Regions from separate parts of the Glutamicibacter sp. NPDC055354 genome, predicted to be linked through region 2. Evidence: riboswitches for the same ligand, from Rfam matches in the RefSeq annotation. Region 2 holds a riboswitch; the other holds the start of a gene.
What was found. Region 2 has a riboswitch for S-adenosylmethionine ahead of ACWICV_RS13575 (acyl-CoA dehydrogenase family protein). Riboswitches for the same ligand answer to the same signal wherever they lie in the genome.

Region 1: it holds a riboswitch for S-adenosylmethionine, as region 2 does, so the genes downstream of both, ACWICV_RS15460 (O-acetylhomoserine aminocarboxypropyltransferase/cysteine synthase family protein) here and ACWICV_RS13575 (acyl-CoA dehydrogenase family protein) in region 2, are expected to answer to the same signal.

Annotation. Positions count from the first base shown of each region.
Region 1 is NZ_JBSHMB010000004.1:80,280-85,613, forward strand. Features, by position in the region: partial or broken gene ACWICV_RS15445 (IS3 family transposase) at 1-668, shown strand, start outside; gene ACWICV_RS15450 (hypothetical protein) at 686-1,087, opposite strand; gene ACWICV_RS15455 (CoA-binding protein) at 1,133-1,627, opposite strand; gene ACWICV_RS15460 (O-acetylhomoserine aminocarboxypropyltransferase/cysteine synthase family protein) at 1,627-3,000, opposite strand; SAM riboswitch class I at 3,116-3,210, opposite strand; gene ACWICV_RS15465 (histidine phosphatase family protein) at 3,322-3,882, shown strand; gene ACWICV_RS15470 (RNA polymerase sigma factor) at 3,997-4,494, shown strand; gene ACWICV_RS15475 (methylated-DNA--[protein]-cysteine S-methyltransferase) at 4,491-5,120, shown strand; gene katG (catalase/peroxidase HPI) at 5,219-5,334, opposite strand, start outside.
Region 2 is NZ_JBSHMB010000003.1:55,703-61,036, reverse strand. Features, by position in the region: gene ACWICV_RS13590 (CdaR family transcriptional regulator) at 1-278, shown strand, start outside; gene ACWICV_RS13585 (GntP family permease) at 570-1,931, shown strand; gene ACWICV_RS13580 (hypothetical protein) at 2,007-2,381, opposite strand; SAM riboswitch class I at 2,656-2,746, shown strand; gene ACWICV_RS13575 (acyl-CoA dehydrogenase family protein) at 2,797-4,023, shown strand; gene ACWICV_RS13570 (acyl-CoA dehydrogenase family protein) at 4,052-5,281, shown strand.

The DNA.
Region 1 (5,334 bases), on a different contig from region 2:
GACATCCACGGTGATGTCGCTCATGAAAGAGCTGAGAATCCGGGCCAGGCGGATGAGCGCCTTCAAAACCACGACCGTGCGTGAGCGCCAATCCCGGACGGTGCGTATAGAAAACCATAGGGTCGACAATCTCGGCATTCCTGACTTCCGCTCCTCGCGGCTTGCGGCGAAACTGTTAGGCGATATTGCCTGCCTGCGCGCCGGTGAAGGCTGGTTGTATTTGGCGACGGTGATCGATTTGAATTCGCGACAGATCGTGGGCTGGTCAATGGGTAAGAACATGTAAACGTAGTTGGCCATTGACTCGAGGGGGCTTGCTGCGTCGCAGGCGTTCATCCAGTTTGGTAGTGTGTTCCATTCAGACCGAGGCCCCAATGTACCTCGGCGCGTTCCAGAGGTGGTGTGCTGCGCACAGGGTGCGGTAGTCGACGGGACGCGCCGGGGTGTCCCTGGGATAATTCCGTCGCCGAGTCAGCCTTCTGGACGACCAAGAAGGAAATGTTCCACCACAGGTTCTTCAGCAGCAGGGTGGCTGCGTGTGCCGCAGTGAAGGAGTGCATCGCGGTTTGGTACAACCGGAAGCGCCCGTATACGGCAAATGGCGGAGTTAGCCCCAGGCGGTTCTGGACTCATATCAGGAAAGGGATCCTCTAGCTTTGACGGCTTGAGGAAATGTACAAAAAGATCAAAGTTCGTGTCCCAAAAACTTGACCAGCTCAGGCGCAATGCTATTGCGAGATGCTGGAATGTTCTCGGGCCAGGGGAATTGAGTTTTCATATAGCAGTGCGGGCGGGATTTTTCTTCTTTCGTTCGCGCTCGTAGCGAATCAAAATCGATTCTCTCTGCCTGTTTTAGGGTTTGGGTCGTTTGGCCTTGCGTTGCAGTGCTGTGGTTTGCAGATTTTTCGATCTGTGATTGAACGCGTCGGGCACTTCGGGGCCACACCCACGGCATGCCGTGGGCCAATTGCGTCGACCATGGTTCGGCAGAGGTCTTGTTCTTCCTTCGGAATGCTCCGTGCAAAAGTTCAGCGTCGTTGACCAAACCGGCCATTTCCGGGGAATTGCCGCAGAAAAATGGGTGCATGCAACGCAATGTTGCATGCACCCATTTCCTGGAATCTTGGACTCCCTAGGCAAGTACCTGGCGCTTGGAGGAAATGACGCCGGTATTGAATCCAGCCAGGCGCAGGCCGCCGTGGAAGCGGGCGTGCTCGATCTTCACGCAGCGGTCCATGACCACATTCATGCCCGCGGCCTCGGCGCGCCGGGCCACTTCCTCGTGCCAGGATCCCAGCTGCAGCCACAGGGTCTTCGCGCCTACGGCCAGGGCCTCGTCCAACACGGTAGGCAGGTCATCGTGCTTGCGGAAAACCTCCACCAGATCCGGGGTCTCCGGCAGATCGGCCAGCGACTTGTACACCGGCTGGCCCAGGATCTCATCGATTACCGGGTTGATGAAATACACCTTGTACTTGGAGGAGGAGAGCAGGTAGGTAGCCACAAAATAGCTGGCGCGCGATGGCTTGTTCGAGGCGCCGACAATGGCGATGGACTTGGTGTCACGCAGGATCTCCAGGCGCTGTGCGGCTCCCGGGCCTTCCCAAGCGGTATCAACGGCAGTCATTAGATTGCTCCCTTCGAAGCGGTTGGCAATGCGCAGGCGGAACCGTCGTAGGCCGGTGCCTCGAACCCTGCGGCGGAACCGGCAATCGCTTCCTGCGAAGCGGCCAGCGCCTGGTCCAGATCCCAGAGGATGTCCTCGACATCTTCCAGTCCTACCGACAGGCGGATCAAATCTTCTGGCACGCCAGCGGAGACCAGCTGCTCGGCGCTCAGTTGCTGGTGGGTGGTGGAGGCCGGGTGCAGCACCAGGGTGCGGGCATCGCCGATGTTGGCCAGGTGGCTGGCCAACTGCAGGGCTTCGATGAACTTCGAGCCGGCTTCGCGCCCGCCCTTCACCCCGAAGCTGAAGACCGAGCCGACGCCCATGGGCAGCAGCTCCTTGGCCTGCGCGTGCTGCGGGTGGGATTCCAGGCCGGCATAGTTCACGTAGGTCACGCGCTCATCGGCCTGCAACCAGGCAGCGACCTGCTTCGCGTTGGACAGGTGGTTGTCCATGCGCTGCGGCAAGGTCTCCAGGCCCTGCAGCAGCTGGAATGCGGACTGGGCCGGCAGAGCCGGTCCGAAGTCGCGCAGCTGCTCGCTGCGCAGCTTGGTCAGGAAGCCGTACTCGCCGAAGTTGTCCCACCAGGAGACGTTGCCGTAGCTGGCAACCGGTTCGGTCATGGTGGGGAACTTGCCATTGCCCCAGTTGAACTTGCCCGACTCGATGACCACGCCGCCCAGGGTGGTGCCGTGCCCGCCGATGAACTTGGTGGCCGAGTGGATCACGATATCCGCGCCGTGCTCGATAGGGCGCAGGATGTACGGGGGAGTGAGCGTCGAATCGACTACCAGCGGGAGATCGTGGCGGTGCGCCACCTCGGCCAGGCCCTTCAGGTCAGCGATGTCGCCGGACGGGTTGGCCACCACCTCGGTGTAGACGGCCTTGGTGTTTTCCTGGATCGCCGCTTCGAAGTCGGCGGGATCATTGGAGTCGATGAAAGTGGTGTTGATGCCGAAGCGGCGCAGCGAGACATCGAGCTGGGTGATGGTGCCGCCATAGAGCTTCGAGGAAGCCACAATGTGGTCGCCTGCCTGGGCCAAGGCCGCGAAGGTGACGAATTCCGCGGCCATGCCCGAGCCGGTGGCTACCGCTCCGATGCCGCCTTCCAGCGAAGCCATGCGCTCTTCGAAAGCCGCTACGGTCGGGTTGCCGATACGCGAGTAGATGTTGCCGTACTTCTGCAGGGCAAAGAGGTTGGCCGCATCGTCAGCGTCCTTGAAGACGAACGAAGTGGTCTGGTAAATCGGCACTGCGCGTGAGCCATGCTCGGCATCGGGGGTGCCTCCGGCATGCAATGCTCGGGTGCGGAATCCAAACTTGTGATCTGCCATGGTGGCTTACGACTCCTTGTCGATTGGGGTTTCGCGGGCACCGCAGGGCGGGCCGCGATCGAGGCAGGAATCCCGGAATCAATGTCGCTTCCTGCTGTGGTCCAACGGGTAGGCGGCTGCATCGTTTCTGGCGGTAGCACCGTAACCACCGGATGTGGCAGGTTGCTGCGGCGTCATCGAACCAGATCTCTCAGCCGCTCGGGATGGTGTAATAATCTTCGCAACATGACCGTTCGTGACCCAACTATGAGTCGTAACGTTGCGTATTGGAGCTGTTATCGGAGATTCTTCGATACCTATTACCCCGGTTAGGCTGGAGTCATGGATACTTCGCTGGCACTGGTGCGACACGGGCAGACCGATTGGAACCTTGCAGGGCGCCTGCAGGGGCGTACCGATATCCCGTTGAACGATACCGGGCGCGAACAAGCTCGCGAGGTCGGGCGCCAGCTCATCGGCCAGAACTGGTCGCTGGTACTTGCTTCGCCCTTGGAACGTGCCCGGGAAACTGCCGCGCTGATTGCCCAGCAGATCGAGGCCGAGACGGGGAACGCTGTTCCGGAACTCATTGAACGCGGCTTCGGCCCGCTGGAAGGCCGGATCATGGCCGAGGTCAGCGAAGCGGAATCGGCTGCTGCCAAGGACCTGCGTGAGCCGCGTGCCCAGATCTTGAGCCGTGCGGTGCCAGCGCTGCTGGACTTGGCCAGCAGGCATGCCGGGCGCAAGGTCATGATTGTCAGCCATGGGGCCACCATGCGCACCATCCGTGACGCATTGGCCGGAACCACGGATCCCCAAGGCGTGGAAAATGGCGAAATGCTCCACTTGGACTTGATCCGCCTTGAGCAGATCGCCAGCGAATTGGATCTGATGGCATTCTAGGAATCCATGGGGTCTCTGCGTGAAGGAAATTTTTTTCATTCACGCCTCACAAAATGGTCTCCTCGTACGTTTACATGGTGAGAAGCCATGAAGGCGCAAAATGCCAGGAGATCCATGCAAGCACCGTTCGAGCGGATAGTCCAGGACTATGGACTGAACGTCCTGCGCGTTTGCCGTGCCCTGCTTGATGAGCATCGCGCGCAAGACGCCTGGTCCGAAACGTTCCTTGCCGCGCTCAAGGCGTACCCGCAATTGCCTGAAGACGCCAATGTCCTGGCATGGCTAGTGCGTATTGCCCGGAACAAAGCCATTGACGAGTTGCGCAGGAACAAGCCGGAAATCCTCATCGGCCAAGACGTGGACAGCCTGGCCCCATCGGCCCAACGGCCGGATCTGCAGTTGGAGAACCTGCAGCTGTGGCATGAGGTGAACCAGCTTCCTGGCAAGCAGCGGCAGGTGGTGGCCTACCGCTATCTGGGCGGAATGAGCTACGCGCAAATTGCCGGAATCCTTTCCGGCACCGAAGCTGCCGCCCGGCATTCGGGCGCCGATGGGATCAAGAATCTGCGGGCCCGGATGGATGACCAAGAACTATGGAGGGAGCAGCCATGAACGGAATAAATTATCGGCAGCAGGCTACGGCCGCTGAAGCGCAAATCCTCGACTCGCTGCAGGGCCGGCTCGTTGAGCGGGCCCGTGCACGGGAACTTGTTGATGTTGCCTATCGCGTGGTCGATAGCCCCGTGGGGGCCTTGCTGCTGGCCAGCACCGATGCCGGGCTGGTCCGGGTCGCTTTTGAATCCGAAGGCCATGACCGGATTCTGGAGGTGCTCTCGGAAAGGCTCAGCCCGCGGATCCTGCGCGACAAGTCGAGCCTGGATGGTGCCGCCCGGCAACTGGAGGAGTATTTCGCGGGCCAGCGGCATGGCTTCGATCTTCCGGTGGACTTGCAGCTCTCCACCGAGTTCCGCCGCCAGGTGCAGCTGGAACTGGGTCATATCGATTACGGGCATACCCTGAGCTACGCCCAGCTGGCGCAGCAGATCGGCAAGCCGAAGGCGGTGCGGGCCGTCGGTTCAGCCTGCGCCACCAACCCGATTCCCATCGTGCTGCCCTGCCATCGGGTGCTGCGCACCGATGGTTCATTGGGCGGCTACCTGGGAGGCTTGGAAGCCAAGTCCGAGCTGCTGAAGCTGGAGAACCCGGACTTCGCCAGCGGCGCCGCGACGCTGTTCTGACGGGCAGCTCCCGCATGAAACAAGTGCTGGGCTGCTGCCTCCCTTGCGGGAAGCAGCAGCCCAGCACTAATTGCTACGGGCTCGCGGCCCAGCAGCTGCTACTTGCTGCGCAGTTCGAAGCGATCTGCGTCCATGAGCTTGGCCCAAGCGGAGGCGAAGTCATTGACGAACTTCTCCTTGGCATCATCCGAAGCGTAAACCTCGGCCAGTGCAC
Region 2 (5,334 bases):
TGGCTATCGCCCGCACCCCAGCCCGCAGCTTGGACCATGCAGCTGCTCCAGCGATGCAGCTCAATGAGGAACAAGCCAGAACCCTGCTGGTCGTTGCGACAGCTGCTTCGATGAGCCAAGCGGCCACGGATCTGCATATTCACCGCAATACCTTGGTGCAAAGACTTGAGCGGATAAGCCAGGTCAGCGGCGTCGATATTCGGCGGTCCAGCGAATCCCTGAAACTCCAGCATTCCATCTACGCGAGAGTGGCCTTGGGCCAGCTGCATGTTTTCTAGGCCCTGGAAACTAGGGGAGCTGGCGCCGGGGCTGGGAAGGGTGGGATGTTTGCACACATTGGCTCTTTCGAACCCAGGCAAATATGGTCGTGTGCCCATAGGTATTCGGGGTCACTTTTCCTAGTATTGGCAGGATGATCGATCTTTGCGCCCGAAACCGGGGTGGCACGGTGGCGTCTAGCCCAACGGGCAAAGCCTTGAGCGGCTTTGCCGATAGGGCTGGTCCACCCGTTGAGCCATTGCGGGCTGGACGCAGAGAACTACCGATATTGGCAAAGGAGCCAACCCGCCGTGTACGAACTGCTTGTTCTGCTGATCCTTGTTGTGGCCATCGTGATGGTCACAGCACGCCTGAAGATCAGCCCATTCCTCGCCCTCGTTGGCGCCGCTATCCTGGCGGCCTTCGCCTACCGGATTCCGCTGGCCGACGTGGCTTCGACGGTCACCACGGCTTTCGGCAGCACCATGGGAAATATCGGACTGGTGATCCTGTTCGGAACGATGATCGGTGTCATCCTGGAGAAATCCGGCGCCGCGATCTCCATGGCAGATGCGCTGATCAAGGTCCTCGGTACCCGGTTCCCCAACCTCACGCTATCGATTATCGGCTACATCGTTTCCATTCCGGTCTTCTGCGACTCGGGATACGTGGTGCTCAACTCGCTGCGCAAAGCCATCACCCTGCGTACCGGGGTCTCCGGGCTGGCAACTTCCATCGCCCTGATGACCGGCCTGTACGCGACCCACACCATGGTGCCTCCAACTCCGGGCCCGCTGGCCGCGGCCGAAAGCATCGGCATTGCCGATAACCTGGGCTTGATCATCGCAGTCGGATTGCCCGTTGCGGCCATCTCGGCACTTGCTGGCTTGGCCTACGCCAGCCGCTTCAACAAGTCCCAATGGACCCCGTTGCCAAGCGACGACCACAATGACATCTCCGAACTCGACTATGAGCAGCTGCGTGCAAGCTTCGGAAAATTGCCCAGCCCGGCGCTGGCCTTCATGCCGATCCTGGTTCCGCTGGTGCTGATCTGTGTCGCATCCATTGCGAAGCTGCCCTCGCACCCGATGGGCGAAGGCACTGCCCTGGAAATCCTTTCCTTCTTGGGGACGCCGGTTATTGCGCTGATCTTCGGCTTGATCTCCTCGACTTTCCTTTTGAGCGGTGGCAGCAAGCTGGCGGTCTTCAATGAGCAGATGAACGAAGCTGTACGCACCGCTGCTCCGATCTTGCTGATCACCGGTGCCGGCGCCGGCTTCGGCGCGGTCCTGGCCGCGTCGGATCTGACCACGATTCTTTCGGATTCACTCAGCGGACTGGGCTTGGGCCTGGCTGTGCCATTCCTGATCGCCGCTGCGCTGAAGTCCGCCCAGGGCTCGTCCACCGTCTCTATGGTGACCACTTCCGCGCTGGTCGCTCCGATGCTCGGCTCCCTGGGATTGGGTTCGGAGCTGGGCATGGTGCTATCCGTATTGGCAGTAGGCGCCGGTGCGATGGTTGTCTCGCACGCCAACGACTCCTACTTCTGGGTCGTCTCGCAGCTCAGCCGCATTCCGGTGATCACCGCCTACAAGACCCTGAGCGTGGCTACCGCCATCCAGGGCACCGCGGGGTTCCTGACTGTACTGGTCCTGGGAGCCGTACTGCTTTAGCAGCACGGCTTCCAAGAAAGCAACGGATCGCGCCATCGGCAGATGGCGCGATCCGTTGCTTTAAGCAGTGCTGGATTAGCCCAGGCCTGCCGCCGGGAAGCTCCGCACGGCCTTATTCGCTGTGGCAGTCGAGATCACCAGCAACGCGATGGCGGCCAGGTAGCCGGCTCCGGTCGCGGCGAAGGAGAAACCGAATTGGCCCAGCAGGCAGAGAACTGCTGCGCTGGCCAATGCCGCCCAACCGGCCCAGGAAGCCGCGGCAAGCAGGGGCGCAGCCTGCTGATGCCCGGCGAGCCAGGCCCCATCGCTGGCCAAGGTGTGGCGCGTCTTGATGCCGATCGCCGCATTGCGAGCGAGCTTCCGGTCCCGTGCCATTGGGGCGAGGAACGCTGCGACCAGCGTTATGCTCAGCAACCCGAACATGAAGGCAATCACGCCTGCTGGATCCACTTGCCGCCTCTTCTGCCGATTGATCTTGAATGGCCATTCTATGCGGTCGCATGGAAGTGCCCTGATCCACGCTGTGTTCCCAATCGATGCCTAGGGGAACGCCTTTGAAATCCAGTTCCAGCATGCCAATTGCGTCATGCGAAGGTCATATGACGTCTTATCCGCCCGTTTTCCGGCAGGGCGAAGGCGCGAAGATGACGTATTTTGTCCTGCTGTTCCTCCGCATGACAGCGCCCTTCCCGAGGACCTGCCAGCAATGCTTGACTCGGAGCACAACCCATCCAGAGCGGCTGAGAGGCCTGGCTCCGAGACGCCGCAGCAAGCCTGCACTCCGCAGGTAGTGCTAACGCCAGGTTCGATGGATCCGCAGATTTTCTGCATCCTTCGGAATCCATAGCCCAAGAGGAGAACGAAGATGACTGTACTGGATACCCAATTGCCGCGCGTGCCCTACACCGGCACTGCTGATGAAGCTGAACTGGCTCATTGGCGCGACGTCGCCCAGCAAGTAGCTGACAAGCTGGCGGCTGACGCGCTCGAACGCGACCGAAAGAACGCCCAGCCTTTCGCCGAAGTGCAGCTGCTGCGCGAAGCCGGGTTGCTCAATCTCTTAGTGCCTGCAGAATTCGGCGGAGCCGGAGCCCATTGGGAAACGGCCTTCGAAGTTGTCCGCATACTGGCCGCAGCTGATGGATCCATCTCGCAGTTGCTGGCTTACCACTACATCAACCAGTCCGGCATTGCGTTCTATGCCCCGGCAGAAGCCCAAGGGGCATGGTGGCAGCGCACCGTGGAAGGTGGCTGGCTCTGGGGCGATTCGGTGAATCCAGTGGATCCGGATTTGACGCTGAGCGCCGAAGGGGACGGCTACCGACTGCATGGAGCCAAGCGATTCTCCACGGGTTCCGGTGTTGGCGAGGTCATCGTCATCAACGCGCTGGTCCAGGGCGGAGAATACGACGGGCAGATTCTCGCGTTGGTTCTGCCACGCGATATCGATGGCTTGGAAATCGTTGACGACTGGGACTACCTGGGACAGCGGCTGAGCGCGTCGAATTCCTTGAAGTTCCACAACGTGCGGCTCGAAGCAGGGGACTTGCTGGGATTCGTCACCGATGAACCGGTCTCCACCCTGCTTACCCCCGGTATCCAGTTGGCCTTCGCCAACTTCTACCTGGGCATCGCCCAGGGAGCACTGGAGCGCGGCAAGCAGATCTTGCTGGGCCGCAAGAACGCCTGGCTGTTCTCGCAGGCAGAGACCTACTCGCAGGACCCGATCTTCCAGCGCACCGTCGGAGAGCTCAAAGCCCGCACTGCAGCAGTGGCGGCGCTGACCGAGAAGCTGGGCCGGAAATTCGATGCCCTGCTCTCGAAGGCCGGGGAAGTCACCCAGCCCGAACGAGCGGCGTTGGCCGTGGAAATTGCTGAAGCCAAGGTGGTCTCCACTGAGGTGGGAGTGGATGTGGCGAACCGGATCTTCGAGGTGACCGGTTCATCTTCGACTGCGAACTCGGTGGGTCTGGACCTGTACTGGCGCAATGTGCGCACCCATTCGCTGCACGACCCAGTGGACTACAAGAAGATCGAGGTCGGCGCCTACTTCCTGCGCGGAGAGTCCCAGCCGCTCTCGCTGTACACCTAAGAAAACTTCTCCCGGATTGGACTGAACGATGACTGTACTTGCAACTGGCAATCGACTCGCAGGCCTCAAAAACCGCTTCGCACCGCTCTTCGCGCGCATTGCGCAGGGTGCAGCTGAACGCGACCGCACCGGCGAATTGCCCTACCAGCAGGTCGCGGACCTGGCCGCTGCTGGCTTTGGCGCGGTTCGGGTCCCGGAATCGCACGGGGGTGCCGGTGCTACGCTGCCCGAACTCTTCGAGCTCTTCGTGGATCTCGCGGCGGCGGATTCCAATATTGCCCAAGCACTGCGCGCGCACTTCGCCTTCGTCGAGGACCGTCTGGTTGCGGCCCCCGGCCCGGGGCGCGACAAGTGGCTGGCCCGCTTCGTGGCGGGAGAACTGGTGGGTAACTCCTGGACCGAGGTCGGCACCGTCAAGGTCGGGGACGTGATCACCAAGGTCACCCCGGACGGCGAGGGCGGATTCAAGATCAACGGCACCAAGTACTACTCCACCGGCTCGATCTTCGCCGACTGGCTCGATACCTACGCAGAGCGCACCGACACCGGAAAGCGCGTGATCGCCGCAGTCAACCGCCACCAGCCCGGCGTCGAGCTGGCCGATGACTGGGATGGCTTCGGCCAGCGCACCACGGGTACCGGCACCTCCACCTTCACCGATGCGATTGTCGCCGAAGAAGACCTCATCGACTTCGATACGCGTTTCAAGTACCAGACAGCTTTCTACCAGCAGGTGCTGCTCGCTGTTCTGGCCGGCTCCGCCAAAGCAGCCGAGCGCGACTTCGCCGCCGAGCTGAAGGCGCGCAAGCGGACCTTCAGCCATGCCGCGGCCAATCTGGCGGCCGAAGACCCGCAGCTGCTGCAGGTGATCGGCGAGGTCTCCGCGGCGGCCTTCGCTGCCGCGGCAACGGTGGAACGAGTGTCGACGGCATTGCAGGGAGCCTATGAAACTGCGCAGGCGCTGCACACCGGCGAGGTGACCGGGGAAGAGGACGAAGCAGCCAACGATGCGGCAGAGCTGGCCAGTGCCCAGGCGCAGGTGGTGCTCACGCCATTGGTCCTCAACGCGATCACCCACGCTTTTGATGCGCTGGCCGCCAGCGCCACGAGCGTTACCAAGAACCTGGACCGGCACTGGCGCAATGCCCGTACCGCCGGCAACCACAACCCCTGGGTGTTCAAGGCGCGGTTGATTGGCGACCTGGCGGTCAATGGCACCGAGCTTCCGCGCGTGTGGGCGATTGGTGCATCAAAGTAGATTCCATGGTCTTGCGAGCCCAGCATCCTTTGCCGGTGCTGGGCTCGTGGTCG